Regions from separate parts of the Pseudocitrobacter cyperus genome, predicted to be linked through region 1. Evidence: predicted binding sites of a transcription regulator. Region 1 holds the regulator's gene; each other region holds the start of a gene.
The links. The regulator Fur, encoded in region 1, represses iron uptake genes when iron is present. The targets are predictions, from matches to a motif close to ATAATAATGAGAACNACTATCAA.
Positions count from the first base shown of each region.

Region 2: zupT (zinc transporter ZupT) is a predicted target of Fur. The motif match lies at 3,067-3,089, and genes of this name have one in related genera.
Region 3: VSR74_RS00785 (TonB-dependent siderophore receptor) is a predicted target of Fur. The motif match lies at 5,244-5,266, and genes of this name have one in related genera.
Region 4: sufA (Fe-S cluster assembly scaffold SufA) is a predicted target of Fur. The motif match lies at 2,444-2,466, and genes of this name have one in related genera.

Region 1 covers NZ_JAYMYY010000001.1:1,365,226-1,373,178, reverse strand. The annotation lists gene tcuA (FAD-dependent tricarballylate dehydrogenase TcuA) at 1-793, opposite strand, end outside; gene tcuR (tricarballylate utilization LysR family transcriptional regulator TcuR) at 891-1,817, opposite strand; gene fur (ferric iron uptake transcriptional regulator) at 1,935-2,387, opposite strand; gene fldA (flavodoxin FldA) at 2,669-3,199, opposite strand; gene ybfE (LexA regulated protein) at 3,350-3,643, opposite strand; gene ybfF (esterase) at 3,773-4,537, opposite strand; gene seqA (replication initiation negative regulator SeqA) at 4,721-5,278, shown strand; gene pgm (phosphoglucomutase (alpha-D-glucose-1,6-bisphosphate-dependent)) at 5,303-6,943, shown strand; gene kdpE (two-component system response regulator KdpE) at 6,994-7,671, opposite strand; gene kdpD (two-component system sensor histidine kinase KdpD) at 7,668-7,953, opposite strand, start outside.
Region 2 covers NZ_JAYMYY010000002.1:337,098-345,050, reverse strand. The annotation lists partial or broken gene VSR74_RS10360 (fimbria/pilus outer membrane usher protein) at 1-1,343, opposite strand, end outside; gene VSR74_RS10355 (fimbrial protein) at 1,406-1,969, opposite strand; gene zupT (zinc transporter ZupT) at 2,287-3,060, opposite strand; gene ygiD (4,5-DOPA-extradiol-dioxygenase) at 3,255-4,043, shown strand; gene dsbI (protein-disulfide oxidoreductase DsbI) at 4,200-4,874, opposite strand; gene VSR74_RS10335 (thiol:disulfide interchange protein DsbA/DsbL) at 4,890-5,558, opposite strand; gene VSR74_RS10330 (aryl-sulfate sulfotransferase) at 5,571-7,367, opposite strand; gene VSR74_RS10325 (hypothetical protein) at 7,712-7,936, shown strand; gene VSR74_RS10320 (glutathionylspermidine synthase family protein) at 7,890-7,953, opposite strand, start outside.
Region 3 covers NZ_JAYMYY010000001.1:146,635-154,587, reverse strand. The annotation lists gene atzF (allophanate hydrolase) at 1-731, opposite strand, end outside; gene VSR74_RS00790 (alpha,alpha-trehalase) at 1,098-2,741, shown strand; gene VSR74_RS00785 (TonB-dependent siderophore receptor) at 3,109-5,211, opposite strand; gene VSR74_RS00780 (GlsB/YeaQ/YmgE family stress response membrane protein) at 5,374-5,631, opposite strand; gene ycgR (flagellar brake protein YcgR) at 5,893-6,627, shown strand; gene emtA (membrane-bound lytic murein transglycosylase EmtA) at 6,628-7,239, opposite strand; gene ldcA (muramoyltetrapeptide carboxypeptidase) at 7,334-7,953, shown strand, end outside.
Region 4 covers NZ_JAYMYY010000001.1:290,221-298,173, forward strand. The annotation lists gene ydiJ (D-2-hydroxyglutarate dehydrogenase YdiJ) at 1-1,499, shown strand, start outside; gene menI (1,4-dihydroxy-2-naphthoyl-CoA hydrolase) at 1,496-1,906, shown strand; gene VSR74_RS01415 (YegP family protein) at 1,943-2,134, opposite strand; gene sufA (Fe-S cluster assembly scaffold SufA) at 2,507-2,875, shown strand; gene sufB (Fe-S cluster assembly protein SufB) at 2,887-4,374, shown strand; gene sufC (Fe-S cluster assembly ATPase SufC) at 4,391-5,137, shown strand; gene sufD (Fe-S cluster assembly protein SufD) at 5,112-6,386, shown strand; gene sufS (cysteine desulfurase SufS) at 6,383-7,603, shown strand; gene sufE (cysteine desulfuration protein SufE) at 7,616-7,953, shown strand, end outside.

The sequences.
Region 1 (7,953 bases):
CCAGCCCTAAAGAGACGCAGTCCACACGGGTACAAATGCCGCCATCATAGAGAGGCGCTCTGGCGTCAATCGCCACACAGTGGGACTGGGAAGGATCACCAATAATATCCGCACCCGCGTCAATCATAAATTTGAGCAGTACGCCCTGATTAAAGCGGGTACCGCGAATGAGAAAATTATCGGCAGGCCATTCTCCACGCGCATTCTGGCCCCAGGCCTCCTTCAGCCACTCCCGGTTGGACTCGAATCCCCCGGCGGCGAGTACGCAGGTTTTGGCCGTAATGCGCTCCTCTCCTGCCAGTGCAGCGACAAATTCGCCATTTTGCAGCTCCAGCGCCTGAACCGGGGTGTTATAGCGAATTTGCACGCCCAGTTTCTCCGCGCTGCGATAATAAGCATTCATCAGCGCTTTACCGCCGCCCATAAAAAAGGCGTTAGTCCGCGCGACATGCAGTGCGCCCGAAAGTGGGGGCTGGAAGTTAACGCCATGCTGGCGCATCCAGTCCCGGCAGTGCGATGAGGTGCGGATCACTAAACGTGCCAACGACTCGTTAGTGTTTCCTTCGGTAACACGCCACAGATCCTGCCAGAACTCCTCTTCGGGGTAGCTCTCCACCAGCACATCCTGTGGGGCGTCATGCATACAGCGCAAATTGCGGGTATGCTGGGAATTACCGCCGCGCCATTCACGAGGCGCGGCCTCAAGCAGCAGCACAGAAGCGCCGGCCTCGCGAGCGGTCAGTGCGGCACACAATGCCGCATTGCCTCCGCCGATCACCAGAACATCAACCATTGTCGACTCCATTACTATTTAACTAATTGTTAAATTTGTAATTGAAATGTATATGCTTGATGCGCGTTGCCGCTATGGCCTCTTGCTAAAGAGGCCTTTAGTTAACGTAAAGGGTTGCGCCTGGCCACGCGCCGGCTTGCGTGAGCTCTCGCATTACTTTGCTGAGTATTACGCGGGTTGCGAGACCAGCCGGAGAGAGTTCATCATCAGAGAGGCTGACCAGAAAGTTGGGGCGACTAAGGACTGGATTTTGGACATCGATCACTCTGAGTGCTTCGTGGTCGAGGTGGGATATCGCCGCCCCAGGCTGTAATGTGGCGCCAAGGCCGCTGCGTACCGCCTGCATCAGCAAGGCCAGGCCATCTATTTCGGTGACGACTTCCGGGGTCAGTCCGTGCTCCTGGGCAATGGCTTCAAGCCTGCCACGCAGGCCATGCCCCTGGCTTGGCATAATCAGCGGAATGTTTGCCAGTTGGGCAGGCGAGATACCGTCAGAGGAAATATCAGCCAGAAGGGCATGGGTGCCAATCAGGAAAAGTCTTTCTTCAAGAATCGGTCTTGCGCTCCAGCGCACAATTTTATCCTTCTGAAAAACAATCGCTAAATCAATCTGACGGGTGTTGATCATGCGTTCGAGGTTTCCGGAGAGACTTTCCACAACATGCAAACGAACGTCAGGGTAGCTTTCGCGCATCGCGTTGATAAAAGGCATGCCAAGCACGGAGGCGGTACTGGGCGCCATGCCTACGCTGATATGTCCGGAAAGACGCGCTTCGCGTGCGGCGAGCACCGCGTCATCGGCATGACGAAGCGCCAGTTGCGCCTGCGAGTAAAAAGCCAGCCCGGCGCTGGTGGGGGTGACGCCTCTGGAGGTGCGTTGCAACAGGCGTATGGAGAGGTCGTTTTCCAGTCGCGTCATCTGCTGGCTGAGCGCCGAGACGCCAATATTCAGATCGAGCGCCGCGCTGCCCATGCTTCCGGTCTCCACGATGCGGACGAAATATCGTAACTGTCGAAGTTCCATTTCCCTCTCCGGTACCTTAGTGTTTACATTAAAGTAACATTACGCCGAAGTGTGGAGGGTAAGCAACAGGCAATAAAAAAGCCAACCTGTTGGTTGGCTTTAGTAAAACAGTGACGACTATTTTTCTACCGCGTCGTGGGCGTGTTCATCTTCGCGGCAGTCACCCTCTGCACAGTGACCATACAGGTACAGGCTGTGGTTCGTTAAGCGAATGCCGTGTTTTGACGCGATTTCACGCTGGCGGGCTTCAATGGAATCATCGCTAAATTCAATCACTTTGCCGCAGTCGAGGCAGATCAGGTGATCGTGGTGATGCTGTTGGGTAAGTTCGAAAACGGACTTACCCCCTTCAAAGTTATGGCGCGTTACGATGCCCGCGTCATCAAACTGGTTAAGTACGCGATAGACGGTCGCCAGACCAATCTCTTCACCCATGTCGATCAGGCGTTTATATAAGTCTTCCGCGCTGACATGGTGATTGTCTGGTTCCTGAAGCACTTCCAGGATCTTTAACCGGGGAAGTGTGACTTTCAGGCCAGCCTTCTTTAATGCGGTATTGTTGTCAGTCATGCGGAATCTGTCCTGTTGCTAAACGATTGACTTCCCAACAGGGAAGTATCATAGAGAGTGCACCGGGTATAATGCGTCTCATTATAGAATGACCCTTTCTAAATGAAAACAGCAAGCCCTGGGCGAGTAAAGATTTCAAAAACGAGGCTTAACTAGCAAACCCGCTAAATTCTGCAGGTATTGTACAGATATGCGTTCAAAAGTTAAAAATTTGTAGCTATTATTTTGATTGCTTCTACCTATTAATGCGGCGTAATTTAACAATCACGCCGCATTAATGCTTAAGCGTTTTTGATCTCTTCCAGATGCAGCTCTTCAGAAACCTGTTTCACCCATTTTTCAACGCGTTCAGCGGTCAGTTCCGGCTGACGGTCTTCATCGATGGCCAGACCGACGAAATGGTCGTCATCGGCCAGTCCTTTGGAGGCTTCAAAGTGGTAGCCCGCAGTCGGCCAGTGACCAACGATGGTCGCGCCGCGCGGTTCGATGATGTCGCGGATAGTCCCCAGCGCATCACAGAAATATTCCGCATAATCTTCCTGGTCGCCGCAGCCGAACAGGGCAACCAGTTTGCCGTTGAAATCGACTTCTTCCAGCGTTGGGAAGAAATCATCCCAGTCACACTGCGCTTCGCCGTAGTACCAGGTCGGAATGCCCAGCAGCAAAATGTCGAATGCAGCCAGGTCTTCTTTGCTGCTCTTGGCAATGTCATGCACGTCGGCAACGTCTTTACCAAGCTGTTTCTGAATCATTTTTGCAATATTTTCGGTATTGCCGGTGTCACTACCAAAGAAGATGCCAACGATTGCCATGAGTTAAATAACCTCTTGAAACTTAATGATATGGTGGTGGCGTATTGCCCACAGATAAGGGCAATCATAGCAGAACAGAGAAAGGTGCGGAATCAGCAATCGTACCGGACTGCACTCTCTGCTACATGAAAGTGGGGTTTTGCGAAATTTTCAGACCTTTTCCTGCTCGTGAAGCAGGGCTAACTGGCTCATCAGAATCTCTTCGATAAGCTCACTGCGACTCATATCACGCGCTGCCGCCAGCTCGTTCAGAGCGTCAACGGCATCATTGTTCAGTTTCAGCTCGACGCGCTTCAGGCCGCGAACTTTATCGCGTTTTAATTGATTACGCTTATTGATGCGCAACTGCTCGTCACGCGAAAGCGGATTGGTTTTGGGTCTTCCCGGCCGACGCTCATTTGCGAACAAATCTAATGTCGTGCGGTCCGTTTGTTCTTTTGCCATGATTCAGAGTGACTTCGGGGAAACAAGCTACCGGGAAACGCCCGGTGCAGACAGCGCGCAATCATACATCAGTGCAACCGACACGCCAACGACCACGGCCATAATGGCGCGCGGTCGTTGAGTTTTTAATCAGTCTGCTAAATATCGGCGAATAGCGCGCAGCACCGCATCAGGTTTTTCTGCATGTACCCAGTGGCCTGCGCCAGCGATGACATGCGCACGAGCCTGCGGGAACTGCGAAAGCAGAGCATCGCGATAATCTTCAGTAACATACGGGGAATTACCGCCAGGAATAAACAGCGCCGGATGATCCCACGCCGGAATGGGTTCCCAGCCGACGATATGCGGGTACTGATCCCACAGCACCGGAACGTTAAAGCGCCACGCGCCGTCGACAAACGATTTCAGCAGGAACTGAATCACGCCTTCTTCCGCCAGATGCTCGCGCATCAGCGCTGCCGCCTGCTGACGGGTGGCGACGCCCGCCTGGGTAACGGCATTGATGGCGGCGAAAATCTCATCATGACGACGAACGTGATAATCCACGGGGGCGATATCGATAGCCACCAACCGCGCAATGCGCTCCGGAGCCAGCGCAGTAAGCGCCATCACCGCTTTGCCACCCATCGAATGCCCAATTACCGTTGCTTTTTCAATATGATGGGCATCAAGCGTGTCCAGCAGATCCTGCGCCATCGCCGGATAGTTCATCTCGTCAGAACGCGGCGAAAGGCCATGGTTACGCATATCCACTTGCAGGATGTCGTGGTCGGCCACCAGGTCGCGCGCCAGCACGCCGAGGTTATCCAGGCTGCCAAACAGGCCATGAACGAGAAGGATGGGGGAATTATTGTGCTGGTTTTGTGCAGATTGCGTTCGGGTATTCAATTTCATAGCAAAGTTCTTTTTTTCGCTCTGTCGGGTTAGGGTATTATGTTGGACATTCTCACGTTCAGGGGCAAGATACGATTTTTATCCCATTTTTGCCGCTATCCTGGTATGACGCTATCCGCTGTTGGGTTTTGAACATATAATCCCAGCAACTTGTATTCAGAAAAATTATTGCACTGGATTAAGATGAAAACGATCGAAGTTGATGACGAACTCTATCGCTATATTGCCGCCCACACACTGCACATTGGCGAGAGCGCATCCGACATTTTACGGCGAATGCTGAAGTTTTCCGCCGCATCACAACCTGTTGTTGCTGCCCCGGTTGCTAAAGCTGAAGCTGCACCGGCTCAGGTTGCTCCAGTTGCCGAGGTGAAGCCGGTTAAAACCGCGAAAGATAAAGTGCGCGCGATGCGTGAACTGCTGCTCTCCGATGAATACGCTGAGCAGAAAAAAGCCGTCAATCGCTTTATGCTGATCCTGACGACGCTCTACAAACTGGATAACAACGCGTTTGCCGAAGCAACGGAATCGCTTCATGGGCGCACGCGTGTCTACTTTGCCGCCAACGAGCAGACCCTGCTGAAAAACGGTAATCAGACTAAACCGAAACAGGTACCGGAAACCCCATATTGGGTGATCACCAATACCAACACCGGTCGTAAATGCAGTATGGTGGAACACATTATGCAAACCATGCAGTTCCCCGCTGAATTAATCGAAAAGGTATGCGGCACAATCTAACCCTTGCATAAGAAGGATCAAGCAATGGCAATCCATAACCGTGCGGGCCAGCCTGCACAACAGAGTGATTTGATTAACGTCGCCCAGCTTACGTCTCAGTACTATGTGCTGAAACCGCAAGCGGGTAACGCAGAGCATGCAGTAAAGTTTGGTACTTCCGGACACCGCGGCAGTGCGGCGCGCCAGAGTTTCAATGAACCTCATATTCTGGCGATCGCGCAAGCTATCGCAGAAGATCGTGCGAAAAATGGCATTACTGGCCCGTGCTACGTGGGTAAAGATACTCACGCGCTCTCTGAACCGGCGTTTATCTCCGTGCTCGAAGTGCTGGCGGCAAACGGTGTGGATGTCATTGTGCAGGAAAATAACGGCTTTACGCCGACGCCTGCGGTCTCAAACGCCATTCTAGTTCATAACAAGAAAGGCGGCCCGCTGGCCGATGGGATTGTGATCACCCCGTCTCATAACCCGCCGGAAGATGGCGGTATCAAATACAACCCACCTAACGGCGGCCCGGCCGATACTAACGTCACCAAAGTGGTGGAAGATCGCGCCAACGCGTTGCTGGCCGACGGCCTGAAAGGCGTGAAACGTATTTCTCTGGATGCCGCGCTGGCGTCCGGTCATGTGAAAGAAATGGATTTGGTGCAGCCGTTCATCGAAGGGCTGGCGGATATCGTCGATATGGCCGCTATTCAGAAAGCGGGTTTGACGCTGGGCGTCGATCCGCTGGGTGGCTCCGGTATTGAATACTGGAAACGCATCGGCGAGTACTACAAGCTGAATCTGACTATCGTCAACGATCAGGTCGATCAGACGTTCCGCTTTATGCACCTTGATAAAGATGGCGCTATCCGTATGGACTGCTCCTCCGAGTGTGCGATGGCGGGTCTGCTGGCGCTGCGTGACAAGTTTGACCTCGCGTTCGCCAACGACCCGGACTATGACCGTCACGGTATCGTTACCCCGGCAGGTCTGATGAACCCGAACCACTATCTGGCGGTGGCAATCAACTACCTGTTCCAGCACCGTCCGCAGTGGGGCAAAGATGTCGCCGTGGGCAAAACGCTGGTCTCTTCCGCGATGATCGACCGCGTGGTCAACGATCTGGGTCGTAAGCTGGTGGAAGTGCCGGTGGGCTTCAAATGGTTCGTTGATGGTCTGTTCGACGGCAGCTTCGGTTTCGGTGGTGAAGAGAGCGCCGGGGCTTCGTTCCTGCGCTTCGACGGCACGCCGTGGTCGACCGATAAAGACGGTATCATCATGTGCTTGCTGGCGGCGGAAATTACCGCTGTCACCGGTAAGAATCCGCAAGAGCACTACAATGAGCTGGCAGCACGCTTCGGCGCGCCGAGCTACAACCGTTTGCAGGCAGGGGCGACGTCTGCGCAGAAAGCTGCGCTCTCTAAGCTCTCTCCGGAGATGGTCAGCGCCAGCACCCTGGCAGGCGACCCGATCACCGCACGTCTGACGGCGGCACCGGGCAACGGAGCTTCTATCGGCGGGCTGAAAGTGATGACCGACAACGGCTGGTTCGCCGCGCGTCCGTCAGGCACGGAAGACGCGTATAAAATCTATTGCGAGAGCTTCCTCGGCGAAGAACACCGTAAGCAGATTGAGAAAGAAGCGGTTGAGATTGTCAGCGAAGTACTGAAAAACGCCTGATAACAGTTCTGTTTAAAAAGGCCGGGTTGCGTGACGCTACCCGGCCTTTTTTACAGCATAAACCGATACCCAATCCCCGTTTCGGTCAGGAAATGTTTCGGTCGCGCCGGGTCAGCTTCCAGTTTTTGCCGAATATGCCCCATATAAATACGCAGATAATGGCTGTGTTCAACGGCGTTGGGCCCCCAGACGTGATTAAGCAACTGACGTTGTGTCAGCACCTTCCCGGGGTTGTTGAGCAGTTCCGCCAGCAGACGAAATTCGATGGGGGTGAGATGCACCTCTTCGCCGCCACGGATAATGCGACGGGCGGCGATATCAACTTGTACATCTGAAAAAGTCACCAGTGGATCGTTCGGTTGCGTATTGCCGTGACGACGCAGCGCCACGCGCAGGCGCGCCTGCAATTCGCCAATGCCAAACGGTTTGCTAAGGTAATCATCGGCACCTGCATCCAGCGCGGCGATTTTATCGCTCTCTTCGCTGCGGGCGGAGAGCACAATCACCGGGGTGGCGCTCCACTGGCGGAAGTCGCGGATAAAATCGATACCATCGCCGTCGGGCAGGCCGAGATCGAGGATCACCAGATCCGGCTTGCGCGTTGCTGCTTCCAGCAGCCCGCGCTGCAACGTTTGAGCATCAAACACGCGCAGCCCTTCGGCTTCCAGCGCGGTGCGCAGAAAGCGGCGAATGGCTTGTTCATCTTCAACAATCAGAACGCTTGTCACATATCCTCATGAAATTCTTCAAGTTCTGGTGGCGCTATTCGCGGAAGTGTAACACGAAAACAGGCGCCGCCTTCAGGGCGATTGCTGGCTGAGAGTGTGCCGCCATGAATATCGATAATCGCCTGGCAAATGGCCAGCCCCAGCCCGACTCCCGGAATAGCGGACTCTTTATGGCCGCGTGAGAATTTATCAAAAATCATTTTCTCCTGACCCGGTTCAATACCTGGCCCGTCATCCCAGACATCAAGAAATAAATGGTGTGCATCCTCACTGGCGGTAATG
Region 2 (7,953 bases), on a different contig from region 1:
GCTGCCAGCGAGACCTGGCTGTCGGTGGCATCAAAACGTTTACTGTAGTTTAAACGGTAGCTCCGCCCCTGCTCGGTGTGCCCGTCATCGAAGGTGCTGCTGGCGTGAGTGATATCGAAGGAAAGCGCTCCCATCCACAACATATTTTGACCGATGCCCAGAGCGGCTGAGCGGTAATTGCTGCCCGCCGCCAGTACCCCGCCGTAAACGGAGGTATTGGATAACATCCCCCAGGAGGCTTCGCCGCTGATAAAAGTGTCGTCAATGACATGGTGTGAAATATCCGGGCGCGCCCTTCCTGCGGCAACTTTGTAGCGAACCTGGCCTTCACGCGTCAGAAAGGGGGTCGACGCGGCAGAGACCTGAAACGTATTGACGCGTCCATCTTCCTCTGTGACCTTCACATCGAGGGTGCCCTGCACGGACTGGTTGAGATCGCTAATGATAAATGGCCCTGGTGCCACTTTAGTTTGATAGATGACGCGCCCCTGGTGGCTGACGGTGACCGTGGCGTTCGTTTGCGCGATCCCGCTGATTTGCGGCGCATAACCGCGTAGCTCCCAGGGCAGCATGCGGTCATCGCTAATGAGTGCAGCGCCGTTATAGGCGAAGGCATCAAAAATACTGGAGCTGAAATCCGTCTCGCCCAGCGTGAGCTTCGCGCCCAGAGAGGGCAGAGGGCGGAACAGGTACGTGCGCGAGATGCCGCGGCTGGTCTGTGAGCTCTCGTCGCTTTGGCTTTGGCTTATCTGGTAGTCGCTGCGTAGGCGCCAGGCCCCCATATTCAGCCCCGTTGTGCCATAGGAGCTATAGTTTTCGCTGTGTTCGCCGTGATTGGGGCGATAGGTGCTGGCAAAGAGGTTATAGTCCAGAAGCAGACCCGCCACACCGTCATTCCAACTGGAAGGCGGCATCCAGTTTTCCGATTTCCAGGCCAGCAACGCCTGCGGAAGGGTAATATCCAGACGCTGGTTCGCCATATCCAGGGAAAAGTGAATATCTGGGTAAGCGCTGAAATCTACACAGTTGTTTTTTAACGATAATACGGTTCGGATATTCTCTTTTAGCCCGAGTTGATCCGCGAGATCGGCAGGAATGCACACATTCACCGCTTGCCCTTCGGCTTTCCAGGTGAGCTCCCGGCCTGACGATATTTGTGCTTTGTTGACCGTGACGGAAACAAAATAATTACCCGGCGCGATGGAGGATTTCTCTTTCAACTGAGAAATATCCACGCTCTCGCGCATAGATTTATCCAGTGCGTTCAGGTTGAACTCAACGGCCTGAGAAGAAAAGGCAAGCGACAAACCACCGCTTAAAATCAGCAGCTTATATGCATCCATGGTGTCCATACCCGGGTAATTAAAAATACAAGGAGGAGGCGGCCATCATGGCCGCCTGTGGGTTATTTATAGATCAGGGTGTAATTTGCCGTAGCCGTTACGCCGCCAGGGGTGACGTCCGCCGAGCCTGTTTTTTCCATCCAGGCTTTAAACGGCAGGATCTGGGTTGCTGAAGTGGTAATCAGATCGACAGTATGCGCAGCACCCAGGGTAATGTTGGCGCTGTTTTTATCCAGTAAGCGAATCCCGACATTGTTCGCGCCGCTGGCATAGGTATTGGTCATCAGGTTACTGTCAGTGGGTTCAACACTGCCGCTGCTGAAGGTGACGTCTACTTTAGAGACTGTGTCTCCATCGCCATTGTCGGAGTTTGGCAGGTCACAGTTGATCAAATGAAGGCTGGAGTCTACTGCGTCAGAGTGGGTGTTGGCATTAATATAGCTGGCGGGAACTTCCCCGAGGTTAACCTGCTTATCGACATCATCAGCCTGAATAGAACAGGGGGCGTTAATAATCAGGCCGGAAAAGGTAATTTTACCACCGCCGCCGTCAACATCGGCCAGGGCGTAACCAGAAGTGAGTGCGGTGATAGCGAGCGCCAGTATCGTTCTTTTTCCTGTAAACATAATTTATATCCTTTTAAAAATAACGACATAACTGAATAAATAAATACAGTGTATGAAAATTATATCCTAAGGTATAAATGAACAAAGTTAGGAAATCTAAATGGATAGGCGTGAATAAGTTAAAATATTATTTTAAATAATACTCCCCGAAAATAATATTATTTTGATGATTGAGTTAGTGATGCGAGATTGTTGCTGGCGCATAATAACAATACGATGCGGACTGGCAAGGGTAAATGCCATTATTCAGATAAAATTTTGTGATAATTTGTAATCCCATGATTATGCCGTGCTATTGTTCAAGCACGGCACCATGATTAACCTAAACCAATCGATTGCAATAATACCAGGCTCAGCCCCATTACGGACATCCCGCACAATACGCCGTAGCTTGGGTTGTTATTGGGATCGATCTCTTTTGCCAGTGGCATGAGTTCATCGACTGACAGCGCTACCATAATCCCCGCCACTGCCGCCATGACGGCCGCCATCACAACAGGTGAGACCAGGCTCCCCAGGATAAGCCATGCCAGTACGCCACCGAGAATTTCCGCCATCCCGGAAATTCCTGCCCAGAATACCGCCTTTCGCTTAGACCCGGTCGCGGCGTAGATCGGCCCGGAGACCGCAAGCCCTTCCGGAATATTGTGCAGCGCCACAGCAAAAGCAATCCCGAAACCTAACTCAAGATTGCTGCTGGCAGTGACAAAGGTGGCAATTCCCTCCGGGAAGTTGTGCAGGCTGATACCCAGCGTCAACAAAATGGCCGTCCGGCGAATATTGGGCGGCAGGGGTTTCACTTCCGCCGGCGCCAGATCTTGCGGGTGAGCATGTGGCAACATGCGGTCGAGAGCGAAATAGCCCAGCAGGCCGATAACGAACATGCCGTAGCCAAGCAGCGGCGACATCCCTTCGGTATCCAGCGCGGCGGGAAGCATCTCCATCAGCGAAATCAGCAGCATAATCCCGGCGGCAAAGCCAAGGGAAAACGCCAACACGCGGTTGGAGGGCTTTTGGCCGATAACGCCGAGAAATGCGCCGATAAACGTGGCTGCACCCGCTAACAAGGTCAGAATTAAGGGTACCGACATCGTCTACTCCTTATGATAATGATTATCATTTATATTATTGAACTTTGTCTTCCATTACGAGAGGCAACTCGCTTCTTTACCCCACCTTACATTCAAATTTTCTGAAGATCATCATCATGCTTATCTGAGTTTCACTCCCCATAAAACAGGTTAATGTAGTGTTATTACACTGTACCTTCTGTGAGGATATCAACATGTCTCGTACCCGAATGCCAGCGTTGTTTTTAGGTCATGGTAGTCCGATGAATGTGCTGGAAGACAACATCTATACCCGCACCTGGCAACATTTGGGCGAGACGCTGCCCCGGCCAAAAGCGATCGTGGTTATTTCTGCCCACTGGTTTACCCGTGGTACGGGCGTAACTGCGATGGATGCGCCGAAAACGATCCACGATTTCGGTGGTTTCCCGCAGGCGCTGTATGACATTCATTATCCTGCGCCAGGCTCTCCGGCGCTGGCGCAGCGGCTTGTTGAATTGCTGTCGCCCGTACCCGTCACGCTGGATAAAGAAGCCTGGGGTTTCGACCATGGTTCCTGGGGCGTACTTATTAAGATGTACCCGAACGCGGATATCCCGATGGTGCAGTTGAGTATAGACAGCACTAAGCCTGCGGCATGGCATCTGGAAATGGGGCGTAAGCTTGCCAGCTTGCGCGACGAGGGCATTATGCTGGTGGCCAGTGGCAACGTGGTGCATAACCTGCGAACAGCAAAATGGCATGGCGACGGTGCGCCTTATCCGTGGGCGACGTCGTTTAATGACTACGTTAAAGCGAATCTGACGTGGAAAGGCCCGGTAGAGCAGCATCCGCTGGGGAATTACCTGGAGCACGAAGGTGGTTCACTGTCGAACCCGACGGCAGAGCATTTCCTGCCATTATTGTACGTGCTGGGCGCATGGGATGGTGAGGAAGCGATCTCCATGCCGGTGGATGGCGTAGAAATGGGAAGTTTAAGTATGTTGTCGGTGCAGGTAGGGTGAATCTGGCCGGGTGGCGCTGCGCTTAGCTGGTCTACGAATAGGCTGCAATATTAACCTATTACAGTCTGTTGGTGGGCGTGATAAGCACAGCGCCATTTGCTCTTTCTCTTAATCGGATTACTGGCCTGACAGGCGACGCGCTATCAGGCTTTTTCTTTACCCTCTGAGTAGTTTCAAACCCCAGGCGGCACTCATTATCAGCAGCAATACCAGACACGTACCAAAAGCCAGCATGCACGCCTGCGCCATATTCATAAAGTGCCATGGCGGCAGGAGATACCAGCCTTCAGAATGCTGATACATATCGATAAACCACTGCTGAGTACTGCTGAGCGTAACGCCATCAGGTACGATGGGCGCATCATAGCCGCAGTCACCGGTCGGTTTGAACCATTCAGGCGCCCACTGCGCCAGCGGCAGATTAAAGGGAAAAGTGGGATCTGTTGAACAGCCCTGGACGCCAAACAGCGCGTCGGGATCCGGGTTATGCACCGCATAATGGATACCATTCAGCTTGACTGAAAACTTAATCCCCATAATGCTGCCGTAGAACGCCATCACGCAGCCAATCAGTTTCAGGATAATGTTTTTCGGGTTTATCGCCGCAATCACACCGCCAAACACCATCACAAACATAGCGTAGCGAATATAAACACACTGTTCGCACGGTGCCATGTAGAGATAGATCTGGAAGAATGAGTGCGCCAGCACAATCAGCGCGCCCATCGCGATGGCCATAAAAAGCCACAGAAAGCGCCCCTCCTGCCACCTCACCAGCGTATCGACCGGGCTTGCGCGAAGGTTTCGCCATAATCCCTTAATGAAAGCCATAAGCATTTCCCTGTGTTATTTGCTCGCCAGTTCGCGAATCAACTCGGCCATAGAGTCAATAGATTTAATATTCTTGGTGTAGATCAGATATTTACCATTAACCACATAGGCCGGAACGCCCTGGATTTTTGCCACATCATAGGCCGCTTTCCATTTTTCCAGCGTTTCCTGAACCGCCGGTTCTTTCAGTGCGGTTTCGAAATCAGCCTGGCTCATGCCAGCGGCATCAAGGCCGGTTTTGATAAAGGCTGCCGGATCTTTACCGTCAGACCAGCGCTCTTTTTTGTCGTGATACGCCGCGTAGTATGCGAATTTTGCTTTTTTAAACTGTGAGTTAGCATCAAACAGGGAAATGCCTGCAGCTTTATCTTTTGCAATCAGCACGGCAAACACTTCGCTGGCCTGCTTGCCATATTCACCTTTGGTTTCCAGATGGAAAGGGGTGAATGCCACCAGATCTTTCACTTTTTCAGATACCGGGCCTGTGACCGCTTTGTCGTACTTGTAGCAGAACGGGCAGGCGTAGCTGAAGACTTTAATCAGCGTTTTGTCAGCATTGGGAATGGGTTTTTCCAGCACCATGTAATCTGTGCCTTCGGTGAATGCCGATGCTGCGAAAGAGGTTGCCAGTGCGGCGGTTAATACTACGCCGGTAAATAATGATTTAATCCATTTAGTAGACATAACTATTCCTTCTTATTTAAACATCTGCTGTGGATGAACCAGCATTGCACGGTAGTGGGTCTGATTCGGTTTATCCGACAGAACGTCGATTTCCACTTTCACTTCTTTGGTTTTGTAGTCAATTTCATTGAGCTTACCAATGGTCGGCTGGCCTATATCGAATAAATGAATGGAGCCGCTGAAGCCAAACATGGTGTCGCGATCTTTTTCATATTCGATGACGGACGTAATCGGGCTGTAGAAGTCGTATCCGCGATCTTTGCCATATTCCCAAACTTGCTGGACGGTGCCTTTTTTCTCGTCGATTTTGTATTCCACGAAGCGGGAATATTTCATCGTAGGTAGAGCCGGTTGTTCCAGATGACGGCCATCGCCATTATCAAAGACGGTGAGAGTACCTTTGCTGGAGAGCCACGCGGTATGCTGGGTATAGGTGAAGTCGAAGTCACTGTTCTGGCAGTTGCCGTTTTCATCACAACTGATCGGTTTGCCTTTGTCATCAACTGGCTTCAGCAGCTTGCTGGCAAGCTGTTTGTCCCACCCTTTGGATGGCGCAAGGATCCATTTCACCTGTTTGTCGCGGCCAATTTTGAACACGCCCTGGTGACGGGAAGAGATGATAATGGAGTCGTCTTTAGCGTCATAGGCGATGGAGTTTACGTGCGCCCAGTTACGGCCAGGGCCTACGCCCAGCGCATCACCAAACGGTGTGTCTGGCTCAAGCTTCGCCTGCTGCCCTGCGTGCGCCAGGTCGACGTTTACGCAGACGGCGCCGGCATCCAGCGCGCCAAGCAGAGCATCACGCATTGGGTCGAGGATTTTATTCAGATCCCAGACGTCGACCACGCGGCCTGATTTATCCACTTCCAGGATATGGTCGCGAATAGTGTTGACGTGCACCCCGTCATCGCGGCGATAACGGTTTTTGCCTACGCGCAACAGTACGGTGCCCTTCGATGTTTCGATTGATTCGTGGGTGGCATCGACGAACCCGCGCGGCAGTTTGTGGTCTTCCAGCACCTGACCCATCATGTCAAATTCATACCAGTGCTGACCCTGTACCGCCGTGTAGGTACCGCGCGGCGTTTCACGGATGCCCATCAGGTAGCCGCGTTTGTTGATGTTGCGGTCATGCCCGTCGTAGAAGGTTTCCTGGTCAAGCCACCAGCGATACTCCCCTTCGGTGTCGACCACAAAGGTGAATGGCGCAATATCAAAAGGCAGCGCGCCGGTTGCCGGGCCTGCATCGAGAATACCGGCGTCTTTTGATTTTTCGCCGTGCCAGTGCAGGTCAGAGCCCTGCGCGGTAAAGGTGTGCGTGTTCACCATATAGAGGCGGTCTTCAAAGCCCGGGGCGACTTTTACCACTTTAGGCTGTTGCAGGTCTGAGATAGAGCGGTTGTCCATATAGTGATTGACGATAGCGGAAGTCTGAACTGTATAGTCATCTTTCATTGGTTTGCCATTCTCTTTCCATTCCACGGTGACTTTGTTGGCAAACTTCTGATACAACCCAAAAATAGGGATACCGTCGTAGTTTTTCAGCGATTCATTGCCCACGCTGTAGCTGATAGGCACACCTTTCTCGCCTTTACCATGTACGGTGACTTTTACATCGGAGATGGTGTGGCTATCGAGTTCAACCAGTGCGGTTAATGGGGCGTGACCATAGGGATCGACGATGACCGCCCCCAGATGACCCGCCGGTGGCGCCGGTTGAAAACCTGCGGCCAGCACACCTGCGCTTGATACGCTAAAGGTAAGTGCCACCGCGCCCGCGAGGAACGTTTTTCGATATTGACTAAACATAACGATATTTCCTTATATATTCCCGTGGATTATTTATGAGATAACAAACATCGTTTTTTATGAATAGGTATAAACTTTATCTTTTCTTTTTAATTATATTAATCTGCTTTATTTATTCGGATAGTAGGTGGGCGATATATCAACCACAACCGCTATTGTTATAGACTGTGATCCTGATTACATTGTTTCAAATAGCGTAATGTATATTTTTCAGAGTTTAATTTGGTTTATTTATTTCGATGATAGTACGCGAGGTTATATATAATTAATAAACCAACAATTCGCTATTAATGTGAATAACGAGTGTTGAATGTAAATTAATTTTAACTTTTAAGGATGAAAGAATGTATATTGCGTGGTACTGGATAGCTTTGATTGCTGTACTGGTGGGATTTGCGATTTACCATGTCAGGCGTGAGCGTCGCGCCTGTCGACAGGAAAGAGATGCGTTGCTGGAGATGATTCGCCGTTGGCGCGAAGAGAAAATACCGCCCTGCGAAGGGGCGGTATCTGAATCCGGATTTACTCCACAAAAATGTGCGGATAAAAGCGGGAAAGATCCTGCGTAATCAGTGCGCGGTCTTCG
Region 3 (7,953 bases), 1.2 Mb from region 1:
GTCGCCGGGTTGCTACGCGAGTAGGCATCTTCAGCATCATATCCCCCGGCAATCGTCGCCACCTGCCAGGCATCATCCACCGTCAGCGCAAACACCGAGAGGGTATCGTTCAGGCGGCAGGCCGGAAAAACGCCGGTAGCGGAAAGCCAGCCTTTGGTCGGTTTCAGCCCGACAATGTTATTAAATCCAGCGGGGACGCGGCCAGATCCTGCGGTATCCGTTCCTAACGAAAACGGCACCAGCCCGCGCGCCACCACCGATGCAGAACCAGAGCTGGAGCCGCCGCTGACATATTCCGGGTTAAAGGCATTGGCGACCGCGCCATACGGCGAACGCGTCCCCACCAGGCCGGTGGCGAACTGATCGAGATTGGTTTTCCCCAGCAGAATCGCGCCCGCTGCTTTTAGCTTTGCCACGGCGGTCGCGTCGCGTTCTGCGACCTGCGCAATCGCCGGACACCCTGCCGTGGTCGGCCAGCCTGCGGCATCCACATTGTCTTTAATGGCGAAGGGAATACCAAACAGCGGGAGAGCATCAGGCTGTTGTTGATAGCGCGGCAGCAAGGCGTCAATTTGTTCGCGAAGCGCGCTTTCGTTTGCCAGTGCAATCCACGCATTATCCGGCGCAGGCAGAGAATCAAGATGGGCTTTTAATAAAGCAAAAACGTTATCGCTATTACTTGCTATCGTCTGTTGCCATTCGGCAAGCGTTTTTCCGATCATTACTGCCATGTTGGAATCCCTGTTGGTATACAAGATGGGATTCATATAGCAACTGGCATGCCAAATAATTAACTATCTGTTTTATAAATACTTCATGGGTGAAGTCTTATTTTTATAAGAAATAGCTGCACTCTTTAAGAACATACATGTGCGATCACTGTGCAAATAATCATCAATAAAAATAATGTCTGCCAGCATCAGCAATCAGTTATTCCAATAATTATGAGGGATTATTTTTTCAGGCTATGAATGCGATCCGCTTTGAAAAAACGGCAAGAAATCACGCAAATCGCCACGGCAGGAAGGAATTTCGACTAAGGTTTTCATCAGGTTGATTGCAGCGCTCCTGCTGTTTACCGAACTGGAGAATAACCGATGAAAAAACCTGCTGCGCATCCTGTTGCGCTCCGTGCCCTGACGTTAAGCGCCGTACTGCTGGCTTTTAGCGCTCAGGCGCAGGAGGCCCGCCCTGCCTCCCCTGATATTTTGCTGGGGCCGCTGTTTAATGATGTGCAAAGCGCGAAACTTTTTGCCGATCAAAAAACCTTTGCCGATGCGGTACCCAAAAGCGACCCGCTGATGATCCTCGCCGATTACCGGATGCAAAAGAGCCAGACCAGCTTTGACCTGCGCCACTTTGTGGAGATGAATTTCACCCTGCCGACGGCTGGGGAGACTTACGTGCCGCCAAAGGGTCAGACCCTGCGTCAGCATATTGACGGCCTGTGGCCGGTGCTGACCCGCACCAGCGAAACGGCGGAGAAGTGGAGTTCCCTGCTGCCGCTGCCGAAACCGTATGTGGTGCCCGGTGGGCGTTTTCGCGAGGTTTACTACTGGGACAGCTACTTCACCATGCTCGGCCTTGCCGAAAGCGGGCACTGGGATAAAGTGTCGGACATGGTCGCCAACTTCGCCTGGGAAATCGACGCCTGGGGACATATTCCTAACGGCAACCGCAGCTACTACCTGAGCCGTTCCCAGCCGCCCTTCTTCTCGTTAATGGTAGAATTGCTCGCCACCCATGACGGCGAGGCGTTGAAAACCTACCTGCCGCAAATGGAAAAAGAGCATGCTTACTGGATGGAGGGTGCAGAGAGCCTGCAACCAGGCGACAGCAACAAACGGGTTGTGAAATTACGTGACGGCGAGCTGCTGAACCGTTACTGGGATGATAACGACACGCCGCGTCCGGAATCCTGGCTTGATGATGTGACCACCGCGAAAAGTAACCCGAACCGCCCGGCGACGGAGATCTATCGCGACTTACGCTCTGCCGCCGCCTCGGGCTGGGATTTCAGCTCCCGCTGGATGGATAACCCCCAGCAATTGGGCACCATTCGCACTACCAGTATTGTACCGGTCGATCTGAACGCGTTGATGTTTAAAATGGAAAAACTGATCGCCGAAGCCAGCAAAGCGGCGGGAGACACGGCGAAAAGCGCGCAGTATGAAACCGAGGCCAGCGCACGACAAAAAGCGATGGAGAAGTATTTGTGGAATGATAAAGAGGGCTGGTACGCCGATTACGATCTGAAATCGCATAAGGTGCGTAATCAGCTCACCGCCGCCACTCTCTTCCCGCTGTATGTGAATGCTGCTTCCCACGAACGCGCAACCAAAGTGGCAGCCGCCACCGAGAGCCGTTTGTTAAAACCGGGCGGAATTACCACCACTACCATCAACAGCGGACAGCAGTGGGATGCCCCGAACGGCTGGGCGCCATTGCAGTGGGTTGCGGTTGAAGGGCTGCAGAATTATGGACAGCAAAAAGTGGCGATGGATGTAACCTGGCGCTTCCTGAGTAACGTACAGCACACTTATGACCGCGAGAAAAAACTGGTGGAAAAATATGATATTACCTCTACCGGAACGGGCGGCGGCGGCGGAGAATATCCGTTGCAGGATGGATTTGGCTGGACCAACGGCGTCACGCTGAAGATGCTGGATTTAATCTGCCCGCAAGAGAAGCCGTGCGATACCGTGCCGGATACACCGGTGCAGGCGGCACCCTCACCCTAACCCTCTCCCCAAAGGGGCGAGGGGATGGATTGTGCACAGTTGCTAAGTTCTGTACCGGTTTTCCCCCTCACCCTAACCCTCTCCCTCAGGGAGAGGGAACCGTCCGTGCCAGTTTTGCAGACCTGCGCTGGTTTTCTACCCTCTCCCTCAGGGGGAGGGAACCGTTCGTGCCAGTGTTGCAGACCTGCGCTGGTTTTCTACCCTCTTCCTCAGGGGGAGGGAACCGTCCGTGCCAGTTTTGCAGACCTGCACTGGTTTTCTCCCTCTCCCTCAGGGGGGGAACCGTCCGTGCCAGTTTTGCAGACCTGCGCTGTTTTTCTCCCTCTCCCTCAGGGAGAGGGCGGGGTGAGGGGCAAATCCCCTCCCCTTAAAACGTATAGCTCGCCCCCACCTGTACCGTGCGGTCGCGGCCAATCCAGCAGTTGGTGCTATCGTAGCAACTCAATGTCTCTTTGTTGGTCAGGTTCTGCGCGCTGGCTTTTAGCGTTAACCCGTTCAGGCTGCTGTCGAGCGCGGACATATCGTAAGAGACCGCCATATCATATTGTGTCGTGCCGCCGAGCTTCCCTTCGTTATTTGCCGGGGAAATCTCCATCGGCCCGGTATAGCGTACTCCCGCCCCCAGGGTTACACCGCTTAAGAAGGTGCTGTCGAAGGTGTAGTCCCCCCACAGGTTAAACGCGTTTTCCGGGATTTGCGTTGGGCGTTTGCCTTGGTAGGTTTCATCTTCGGTGTTGATCGCATGGGTATAGGCGTAGTTGGCAATCAGGTTGATATTATCAGTCGGGCGGCTTATGACAGACAGTTCCGCTCCTTTCGATTCAATCTCCCCGGTCTGACGATAGTTCCAGCTCGGGTCTGCGCTTACCACATTTTTCTGCCGAATATTAAATACCGAGGCGGTAAGCGTGGTGGCGTACTCCGCCAGCAGATACTTCACCCCACCTTCAACCTGTTTACTGGTGGTCGGTTTCACCTCCTTCGCCGTCAGGTTGCCGCGCGGTGAAACGGGCAGGAACCCCTCTGAATAGCTGATAAATGGCGAGATACCATTTTCAAACGCATAGAGCGCACCCAGACGTTTGGTGACTCTGTCCTGAGAAATCCACTCTTTCTGCTGGTTGTTGAGATAATCCGTGGTGGCGGACTGATATTCGTCGTAGCGAATGCTGCCAAGAATATTCAGGCCACCGTACTCAATCTGATCCTGGAAGTAATATCCCTTCTGATTGTATGAAAGACGGTTTTTCTGCGCAGTATAGAGCCCCAGATTATCGCTGGTGATTTGTGAGTAGTCCGGGTGCAGCATATCCATACCCGGCGTGGTCGAGGCGTAGCGATAGTTGTAGTGTGAGTTCAGCTTCTGGTAATCAAACCCGGCCAGTAAATGGTGCTGCCAGTCGCCCAGGGCGAAGGTTTTGGTGACCTGGTTATCAATATTAAAACTGTGCAGATCTTCATCGGTGGTATAAGCAAAACGGTTTAACTCATACACTTCTGCATTTCCCGCGTTGCCCGTGGAATAGGCGCTGCGCTGATGGGTATCGATATCGAAATAACGCGCTTTCTGAGCAATGGCCCAGCCGCTGTCAAAGGCATGTTCGAAACTGTAGCCCACCATCCATTGCCGCTGTTCGAAACCGCTCCATTTGTCGCCAGCAAAATCGCGTTTCCCCGCGTAGCTGGAACGAAGGTAAGAGAGCGGCAACGGGTTAGACGGAGTGAGGCTCGGCGTGTTTTGCGCCAGTGCGTCGATGGTCAGACGGGTTTGACTGTCCGGCTGCCAGGTGACGCTCGGCGCGACCAGATAGTCTTCATAACGGGTGGTGTGCGGCTGATCGTCCCCTTCCCGCGCCTTCCCCAGCAGGCGATAGCTCCAGTCGCTGTCGAGAATACGCCCGGTGGAGTCGAGATACCCCTCTTTCAGATTACGCGTCCCGGTATTAAAGCCCACTTCCGTTCGCTGCCCGGTTTGCGGCTTTTTCCCCTGGATATTCACCAGCCCGCCCGGAGAACCGTTGCCGTACAACACGGATGATGGCCCTTTCAGGATATCGACACTCTCAATCAGCAGCGGGTCAATTCGCGCTTTCGTGTTGCCGTTAACGTTATAGGGCAACTGGAGGCCATTATAAAATTCGTTATCCACGGTAAAACCACGGATTTTATATTCACTCATGTAGCTGGTGCTACCACGCACTTCCGTCGAGACGCCCGGCGCATAACGCAGGATCTCATTGACTGAGGTGGCGTGGCGCTCAGTGATTTCCTTGCTGCTGATGGTGTTGATCACCTGCGGCGTTTTACTCTCCGCCACGGCGGATTTGGTGGCGCTGTTGGTCCAGGCCGGCAGTTCACTCCCCTCGCCGCCCCCCGTCACAACCATGGTGGTTTCATTTTTGTCAGCCCAGGCCTGAGTGGCGAGAGCCAGTGCGATCATTCCCGAAAGTGTGCGATAAGCGAAGCGCATGGTATTAGTCTGACCTGTTATTAGAATAGAGAACGCCAATTATTCTCATTTCTATTTATGATGCAACACTCAAATGCGCGCAGTCAGAAAAATGTCGAAGGGATCAAAGAGTAGAAAAGATAACGGCCCCGAAAGGGGCCGTTCAGATTGATTCGCTGATACTTAGTTGTTGCGTCGCAGGAAGCGGAAAATCGCCAGCACCACGATGGCACCCACGACCGCCACCAGGAAGCTATGCATATCAAAGCCCATCGCGCGATCGCCAAAGCCCAGCGTGGTTGCGATCCAGCCGCCCACCACTGCGCCGACAATCCCCAGCAGACAGGTCAGAATAAAGCCGCCGCCGTCTTTACCCGGCATAATCAGTTTGGCAATAACACCTGCAATAAGACCAAAAATAATCCAGGCAATAACACCCATTTTTACCATCCTCCAGTTAAAAAACCTCAAAAAAAGCGCCGGTATTTTGCGCCGCTAATGTTTCAAGTATAGGTAATTACTCTTAAAAATCCCGTCATCGCGCCTATATTTTATTCGCACGGTCAATGAGTTTGACCTGAACATGCTCTTTTTGCCCGTTGATTCACAGAAAAAATCGGCAAAAAAATGTTTGCCTCGCTGAAGTTTCCACAGGGCCGACCGATAACTGGGGGATGGTTTATCCTCCAGGAGAGATGTCAGATGAATCAGTACCCTTCACAGTTTCTTAAGCAAAACCCTCTTGCTGTGCAGAATATTTTGCGCGATCTGCATCGTGACGAGATACCGCTTCGCGTCTCCTGGAGCAGCGGACAGTTTATCAGCCGTATTCTTGCAGTAAGCAAGAGTGAACTGGTGCTCGATTTTGGCAGCCAGGAGTACGAGAATCGCGCGGTGCAGCGCGTGGAAAACGTAACCATTACGGCAGAAACCGCAGGCGCAAAAATGGAGTTTTCCGTGCGCCAGATAACAGCAGGTGAACATGAGAATCGCCCCGCGTTCGTGCTTCCCGTTCCTCCGACGTTATGGTTTATCCAGCGTCGGGAATATTTCCGTATTACCGCCCCACAGCATCTCCCCTATTTCGGCAAAGCGCTGCTGCCCGATAAACAGGTGCTCAGTTTTCGCCTTTTTGATCTGTCGCTGGGCGGATTGGGCGCGTTGCTGGATAGCCAGCCTGAGAAGGCGTTACAGCCTGGAATGCGTTTCTCACAGCTTGAACTGGATATGGGAGAGTGGGGAAAATTTAACTTCGATGCCCAGTTGATTGCCGTCAGCGATCGCAAAGTGGTCTCTCATAAAAATGAGACGATTACGACGCCGCGCCTGAGCCTGCGTTTTCTTAACATCAACCCGGCGGCGGAACGCTCGCTCCAGCGCATTATCTTTTCGCTGGAGCGAGAGGCGCGTGAACGCGCAAACCGGGTACGTGACTAGTTACATCGCATCCATGGCTTTTTGCATTTTCCAGATATAGCGCGGCGCCTGCGGCGCCGGGTGATTATCCACCACGTGCTCAAAGAACTCGTCTTTATCCAGTTCGTTGATTTTGCTGATCGCTTTTTTACGATCGGAAGAGAACGTGCGCAGCAGCGCCCCCGCGCCGTTAGCATAGGAGACCATCAGCGCATACTGCATTACTTCCGGATCTTTAATACCCGCCAGCGAGCCATGTTCCAGAATGCTCAGATAAGCCGCCCCCATGGAGATATTACGCTCTGGGTTTTTCAGCTCGCTGGTTGATGGCTGCCCCTTCCAGCCCATGTGGCGATACACATCCAGCCCGGAAGTTGAGGCTTTCAGTTGCATCAGCCCTACCGCATTGGATTTGCTGACCAGATTGGGATTGCCGCCAGATTCAACCGCAATGATGGCGGTGATCAGGCGTGGGCTAACGCCCCATGCTGCACCGGCTTTTTCGCTGATTGGCATCCACTGCATTGCGCGCTTAACCGGCACCTGCGGATCCCAGGGCGGGTTTTTGTAATCCTGTTTTGAACTGCATCCGGCAAGTAACACAATTAAAAAAGCAAACCATCTTAGTTTCACGCAACTATCCTTTTAAGCTCAAGTTTGTCGCCAGTAATGACAATAACGGGTTCAGGCGGCATGATACTCGTTTCATTCTCTGCAAGGAATTGCCATGTCACAGTTTCATCTGATTGCCCCGTCGGGCTATTGCATCAATCAATCTGCCGCCCAATGCGGCGTGACAAGGCTTATCAACGCAGGACACCAGGTTAACAATCAGCAGGTAATCACCCGCCGCAGCCAGCGCTTTGCAGGCGTGGAAAGCGAGCGGCTGGCGGATATTAATGACCTCGCGACTCTGCGCGGGAAAAATCAAATTGTGCTGGCAGTGCGTGGCGGCTACGGCGCAAGCCGCCTGCTGGATGCTATCGACTGGCAGGCGCTGGCGGCGCGCCAGCAGCAGGATCCCCTGCTTATTTGTGGGCACAGCGACTTTACGGCCATTCAGATGGGGCTACTCACAAAGGGCGTTATCACCTTCAGCGGGCCGATGCTGGCGGGAAATTTTGGCGCGGAAACCCTGAATGATTTCACACTGCATCACTTCTGGCAGGCGCTGCGTAGCGAACATTTTACCCTCGAGTGGCCGGGCGATGGGCCTGAGTGTCGCGCAGAAGGTACGCTGTGGGGCGGCAATCTGGCGATGCTGACGTCGCTGATTGGCACACCGTGGATGCCGGAAATCAGTAACGGTATTCTGGTGCTGGAAGATATCAACGAACATCCGTTCCG
Region 4 (7,953 bases), 1.1 Mb from region 1:
AACTGCGGAAAGTGAAAGCCGCATTCGACCCGCTTAACCGACTCAACCCCGGTAAGATTTGCGCCCCGGCGGGCGTGGATGCTCCGATGATGAAAGTCGATGCGGTTAAACGCGGCACCTTTGACAGGCAGATCCCCATCGCGGTACGCACCTCCTGGCGCGGAGCGATGGAGTGTAACGGCAACGGTCTGTGCTTTAACTTCGATGCCAAAAGCCCGATGTGCCCGTCAATGAAGATAACGAACGATCGTATCCACTCTCCGAAAGGCCGCGCAACGCTGGTGCGGGAATGGCTACGCCTGCTTGCCGATCGCGGTGTTGATCCATTACTGCTGGAAAAAGAACTGCCGGAGAAACGCGCCAGCCTGCGTTCGTTGATTGATCGTACCCGTAACTCCTGGCATGCGCGCAAAGGTGAGTACGATTTCTCCCACGAGGTGAAAGCGGCAATGTCCGGCTGCCTGGCCTGTAAAGCCTGCTCGACCCAGTGCCCGATTAAAATTGATGTGCCGGACTTCCGCGCCCGTTTCTTACAGCTCTATCACACGCGCTATCTGCGCCCGGTGCGCGATCATCTGGTGGCGACGGTGGAAAGCTATGCGCCGCTGATGGCGCGCGCACCGAAAACGTTCAACTTCTTTATGAGCCAGCCACTGGTACGTAAGCTGTCAGAAAAGCACATTGGGATGGTCGATCTGCCGATGCTTTCCGCGCCGTCATTGCAAAAACGGCTTACCACCCATCGCTCCGCCAATATGACGCTGGAGCAACTGGAAGCGTTGTCGCCGGAGCAAAAAGCGTTAACGGTGCTGGTGGTGCAGGATCCTTTCACCAGCTACTACGATGCACAGGTCGTGGCCGATTTTATTCGCCTGATTGATAAACTGGGCCTGCAACCGGTGCTGCTCCCGTTCTCACCGAACGGCAAGGCGCAGCACATTAAAGGTTTCGTCACCCGCTTTACCAAAACCGCGCGTAAAACGGCAGATTACCTGAATCGCGTAGCGGAACTCGGCATCCCTATGGTGGGCGTCGACCCGGCTCTGGTGCTGTGCTATCGCGATGAGTACAAGCAGGTGCTGGGTGATAAACGCGGTGACTTTAATGTCATGCTGGTGCACGAATGGCTGCCGCAGGCGCTGGAGGACATTCACAGCCAGGAGTCCGGCGGTGAATCCTGGTATCTCTTTGGTCACTGTACGGAAGTCACCGCATTGCCTGCGGCAACTAAACAGTGGGCGGACATCTTCGCCCGCTTTGGCGCCAGGCTTGAAAACATCAACGTCGGCTGCTGCGGCATGGCAGGCACCTATGGCCATGAAGTGAAAAATCACGAAAACTCCCTCGGGATTTATGCGTTATCATGGCAGCAGGCAATGCAGCGTTTGCCACGCAATCGCTGTCTGGCGACCGGTTACTCATGCCGCAGCCAGGTGAAACGTGTTGAAGGGAATGGCGTTCGCCATCCGTTACAGGCGCTACTGGAGATTATTGGATGATTTGGAGACGACAGACGACTCTCGAAGCCCTCAATGCGATGAATGAGGGGACGATGATGGCGCTACTGGATATTCGTTTTGACGCCATGGGTGAGGATGTTCTGGAAGGCTCAATGCCGGTCGATCATCGTACACATCAGACTTTTGGTTTATTGCACGGCGGGGCTTCTGTGGTGTTGGCGGAAACGCTGGGGTCGGTTGCAGGTTATCTGTGCACTGAAGGCGAGCAGGGCGTGGTTGGGCTGGAAATCAACGCTAACCACATCCGTTCCGTGCGCAGTGGTCGCGTTCGCGGTGTCTGTAAACCGATTCATACCGGACGACGCAACCAGGTGTGGCAAATCGAAATTTTCGATGAAGAGGGGCGATTGTGCTGCACTTCGCGCCTGACGACGGCGGTTGTGTGATCCTGATGAAAAGGCCCAATGTGCTGGGCCTTTTGCTTATTTGACCGTATCGTCTTTAACCGTATCACTCGCGCCATTTTTCTGAACGGACGCGATCCCTTTTTTCGCCGCATCCTTACTTGAGTACATTTCACTGGTCGCAATGGTTTCGTGATTATCGGCCTTTAGTAAAAAATACCACGGCTGCGCAACGGCTTTTTCGGATTTCTTAATAACATAATAACCCATGATTTCTCCCGTTAATTTTGAAGGGGGTCATCAATGATGTAGGTCAGATTTAGCGATCCGGCAAGTCTGCGTACCGTTAGTGTGAGCGAGAGGGGCTGAAAGGTCGAAAAGCTATCAAATAAATAGGCATTAACAATACATCTTTTATTCATCAACCACTTCCAGCGATTACTCTTCCTTAATCTATTATTTTTCAAAGTGTTGTAAAAATATAGCTATCCCGGTTGCCTGTGGATTCAGGGTCTATGCTTATAAAAAGCATCTGTAAAGCGGGTCTGATGAGAATACCCCTGTTGCGGATGGGTTGAAGTGATAATCATTATCACTAACATGGTGTTATGCCTTTGATGGCTTAACCAGTGAGGTAGACCAATGGATGTAGATTCAGGAACCTTTGATCCCAATGATTTCGCATGGCGCGGCCTGACGCTGACGCCCGCTGCGGCAGCGCAAATTCGCAATCTGGTGAGTAAGCAGCCGGGCATTCAGGGAGTGCGTCTGGGTGTTAAGCAGACGGGCTGCGCCGGATTCGGCTACGTGCTGGATACGGTAAGCGACCCCCGTGAGGACGATCTGCTGTTCGAATCTGAGGGCGCAAAGCTGTGGGTTCCCCTTCAGGCCATGCCTTTTATCGACGGCACTGAAGTGGATTATGTGCGCGAAGGATTAAATCAGATATTTAAATTTCATAACCCGAAAGCGCAGAACGAATGCGGCTGCGGCGAAAGTTTTGGGGTATAGGCGGTACGATTATGACGCGCAATACTGAAGCAACTGACGATGTCAAAACCTGGACCGGCGGCCCGCTGAACTACAAAGAGGGCTTTTATACCCGGTTACAAACCGACGAACTGGCCAAAGGAATCAACGAAGAGGTGGTTCGCGCCATTTCGGCGAAACGCAATGAACCTGAGTGGATGCTGGAGTTCCGCCTGAATGCGTTCCATGCCTGGGAGCAGATGAAAGAGCCACACTGGCTCAAGGCAAACTATGCGTCGCTCAATTATCAGGATTACAGCTATTATTCCGCGCCATCCTGCGGTAACTGCGATGAGAACTGCGTATCTGAGCCGGGCGCGGTGCAGCAAACAGGCGCTAACGCCTTCCTGACCGATGAAGTGGAAGCCGCGTTTAACCAGCTTGGCGTACCGGTGCGTGAGGGCAAAGAGGTTGCGGTGGATGCTATCTTCGACTCTGTCTCTGTCGCCACGACCTATCGGGAAAAACTCTCAGAGCAGGGGATCATTTTCTGCTCGTTTGGCGAAGCGATCCACGATCATCCGGAACTGGTTAAACAGTATCTGGGGACGGTGGTGCCCTCCAACGATAACTTTTTCGCGGCGTTGAACGCGGCGGTCGCCTCTGACGGCACCTTTATCTACATTCCGAAAGGGGTGCGTTGCCCGATGGAGTTGTCGACCTATTTCCGTATCAATGCGGAAAAAACCGGTCAGTTTGAACGCACGATCCTGGTGGCGGATGAAGGCAGCTATGTCAGCTACATCGAAGGCTGTTCCGCACCGGTGCGCGACAGCTATCAGCTTCATGCCGCAGTGGTTGAGGTTATTATCCACAAAGATGCGGAAGTAAAATATTCCACGGTACAAAACTGGTTCCCAGGTGATAACAACACCGGCGGCATACTGAATTTCGTCACCAAACGCGCGTTGTGCGAAGGCGAAAACAGCAAAATGTCATGGACTCAGTCGGAAACCGGTTCAGCCATCACCTGGAAATACCCAAGCTGTATTCTGCGCGGTGATAACTCGATTGGTGAGTTCTTCTCGGTTGCACTGACCAGCGGCCATCAGCAGGCGGATACGGGCACCAAAATGATCCATATCGGCAAAAACACCAAATCGACCATTATCTCGAAAGGCATCTCTGCAGGGCAAAGCCAGAACAGCTATCGCGGATTGGTGAAAATCATGCCGACTGCGACGAATGCCCGCAACTACACCCAGTGCGACTCTATGCTGATTGGCCCCGACTGCGGCGCGCATACTTTCCCGTATGTCGAGTGCCGCAACAACAGCGCCCAACTGGAGCATGAAGCGACAACCTCGCGCATTGGCGAAGATCAGTTGTTCTACTGCCTGCAACGCGGGATCAGCGAAGACGATGCCATCTCAATGATCGTCAATGGCTTCTGTAAGGACGTCTTCTCCGAGCTACCTCTGGAGTTTGCCGTGGAAGCGCAAAAACTGCTGGCGATAAGCCTCGAACACAGCGTCGGATAAGCGTTAAGGGAACACTATGTTAAGTATTAAAGATTTGCAGGTTGCAGTTGAAGAGAAAGCGATCCTGCGCGGTTTGAGCCTTGATGTTAAGCCTGGCGAAGTACATGCCATTATGGGGCCGAACGGTTCAGGGAAAAGCACGCTCTCGGCGACCCTTGCCGGACGCGAAGATTACGAAGTCACCGGCGGCGCGGTAACGTTTAAGGGCAAAGATCTCCTTGAACTTTCGCCGGAAGACCGGGCGGGAGAAGGTATTTTCATGGCCTTCCAGTATCCGGTGGAGATCCCAGGCGTCAGTAACCAGTTTTTCCTGCAAACGGCGCTCAATGCCGTGCGTAAATATCGGGGCCAGGAAGCGCTGGATCGCTTCGACTTTCAGGATCTGATGGAAGAGAAAATCAATCTGCTGAAGATGCCGCAGGATCTGCTGACCCGCTCGGTAAACGTCGGTTTCTCCGGCGGTGAGAAAAAGCGCAATGATATTCTGCAAATGGCGGTGCTGGAGCCGGAACTGTGTATCCTCGATGAAACAGATTCCGGGCTGGATATCGATGCCCTGAAGATTGTCGCTGATGGCGTAAACTCGCTGCGCGACGGTAAGCGATCGTTCATTATCGTCACCCACTACCAGCGCATTCTCGACTACATCAAACCGGATGTGGTGCATGTTCTTTACCAGGGGCGGATCGTGAAATCCGGAGACTTCACCCTGGTGAAACAACTGGAGGAGCAGGGCTATGGCTGGCTTACCGAACAGCAGTAACGCACTGCAACAGTGGCATCATCTGTTCGAGGCGCAGGGCGGGACGCGTTCGCCGCAGGCGCGTGAGCATCTGCAACAGGTGCTGCGCTTAGGATTGCCGACGCGTAAAGATGAAGACTGGAAATACACCGCGCTGGACGGTTTGCTCAACAGTCAGTTTGTTGCGCCGGTGGCGACGACGCTTGACGATATCGTCCCGGATTCGCTGGCATTGACGCTGGACGCCTGGCGACTGGTGTTCGTCGATGGCCAGTTTGCGCCGGGGTTGAGTGACCCGCTTGAAGAGAGCGGCTTTAACGTCACGGTTAACAACCTGCGGGAAGGATTACCTGCCGCCATCAACAGCGAGATATTTCTGCATCTGACGGAAAGCCTGGCATCGACGGTAACGCATATTCACGTAGCGCGTAATCAGCGCCCGGCGAAACCCTTGCTGCTGATGCATATCACGCGCGGCCTGGCGAGCGATGAAATGAATACTGCGCACTATCGCCACCATATTCAGCTTGCGACGGGAGCGGAAGCGACGGTTATCGAACACTACGTCAGCCTCAATGAACAGCGTCACTTTACCGGGGCACGTTTCTCGATGGACGTTGCCGACAATGCCCATTTGCACCACCTGAAAATGGGGTTTGAAAACCCGCAGAGCTACCACTTCGCTCATAATGACATTCGTCTGGGACAGGATGCGAGCGCTCATAGCAGCAGCTTCCTGCTGGGGGCCGCCGTCACGCGCCATCACACCAGCACTCAGCTTAATGGGGAAAACAGCACCCTGCGCATCAATAGCCTGGCGATGCCGGTGAAAGCTGAAGTGTGCGACAGCCGCACCTGGCTTGAACACAACAAAGGCTATTGCAACAGCCGTCAGTTGCATAAAACTATCGTCAACGATAAAGGTCGCGCCGTGTTTAACGGCCTGATTAACGTCGCCAAACACGCAATTAAAACCGACGGGCAGATGACGAACAACAATCTGCTGCTTGGCCGACTGGCGGAAGCCGATACCAAACCGCAACTGGAAATCTATGCTGATGATGTGAAATGCAGCCACGGCGCGACGGTGGGGCGTATTGACGATGAGCAACTCTTCTATCTGCGATCGCGCGGAATAAGCGAACAGGATGCGCGCAAGATAATCATTTACGCTTTTGCCGCTGAGCTGACGGAAGCGATCCCTAATGAGGCGCTAAAACAGCAGATCCTGGCGCGTATCGGCCAGCGTTTGCCAGGAGGTGCACAATGACGTTTTCCGTACAACAGGTTCGCGCCGATTTCCCGGTATTGAGTCGGGAAGTGAATGGACAGCCGCTGGCTTACCTTGATTCTGCCGCCAGCGCGCAAAAACCAGAACAGGTGATCCGCGCCGAAGCGGAATTTTATCGCCACGGCTATGCGGCGGTACATCGGGGGATCCACACCCTTAGCGCCGAAGCGACCCAGAGAATGGAAGAGGTGCGCCAGAAAGCCGCGAACTTCCTCAATGCGCGTTCCGCTGAAGAACTGATCTTTGTGCGCGGTACCACCGAGGCTATCAACCTTGTTGCCAATAGCTGGGGGCAGGAGAACGTTCGGGCGGGCGATAACATCATCATCACCGCCATGGAGCACCACGCGAATATTGTTCCATGGCAGATGCTCTGCGCCCGGGTCGGCGCAGAGCTGCGGGTGATCCCGCTTAATCAGGACGGCACGTTGCAGATGGAAAAGGTCGCGCCGCTGTTTGATGAACGCACGAGGCTCCTGGCGGTGACTCAGGTTTCTAACGTGCTGGGAACCGAAAACCCGGTTGCGGCATTGATTGCGCAAGCGCATCAGCACGGGGCGAAAGTGCTGGTGGACGGTGCGCAGGCGGTGATGCATCACCCGGTCGATGTGCAGGCGCTGGATTGCGATTTCTATGCCTTCTCAGGCCATAAGCTTTATGGCCCTACCGGTATCGGCGTGCTGTATGTGAAAGAGGATATCCTGCAGGCGATGCCGCCCTGGGAAGGTGGCGGCTCGATGATTGCCACCGTCAGCCTGACGGAAGGCACCACCTGGGCGAAAGCGCCGTGGCGGTTCGAAGCGGGCACGCCGAATACGGGCGGTATTATCGGACTCGGCGCAGCGTTTGATTACCTCAATGGGTTGGGGCTTGCGGCGATTGGCGAGTATGAACAAACGCTGATGCGCTACGCACTCGATGCGCTGGCTGATGTTCCCGATCTTCATCTTTATGGCCCGTCGGACAGGCTGGGTGTTATCGCTTTTAATCTGGGGACGCATCACGCCTATGACGTCGGCAGTTTTCTCGACAACTACGGCATTGCCGTTCGCACCGGGCACCATTGCGCGATGCCGCTGATGGCTTTCTATCAGGTTCCGGCGATGTGCCGGGCGTCGCTGGCGATGTACAACACCTTTGAAGAGATCGACCGCCTGGTGACGGGGCTGCGGCGTATTCATCACTTATTGGGATAACAGGGAGGAACAATGGCTGCTTTACCGGATAAAGAGAAGCTGCTGCGCAACTTTGGCCGCTGCGCCAACTGGGAAGAGAAGTATCTCTATATCATCGAACTTGGCCAGCGACTCGCGCCGTTAAGCGCTGAGGCGCATAGCCCGGAGAATATTATTCAGGGCTGCCAGAGCCAGGTGTGGATTGTGGTTTCTCGTAATGCTGACGGCGCGGTCGAATTACAGGGCGATAGCGATGCCGCAATCGTAAAAGGGTTGATTGCCGTCGTTTTCATCCTCTATGACAAAATGACGCCGGAAGATATTCTCGCCTTTGATGTCCGCCCGTGGTTTAGCCAGATGGCGCTCACGCA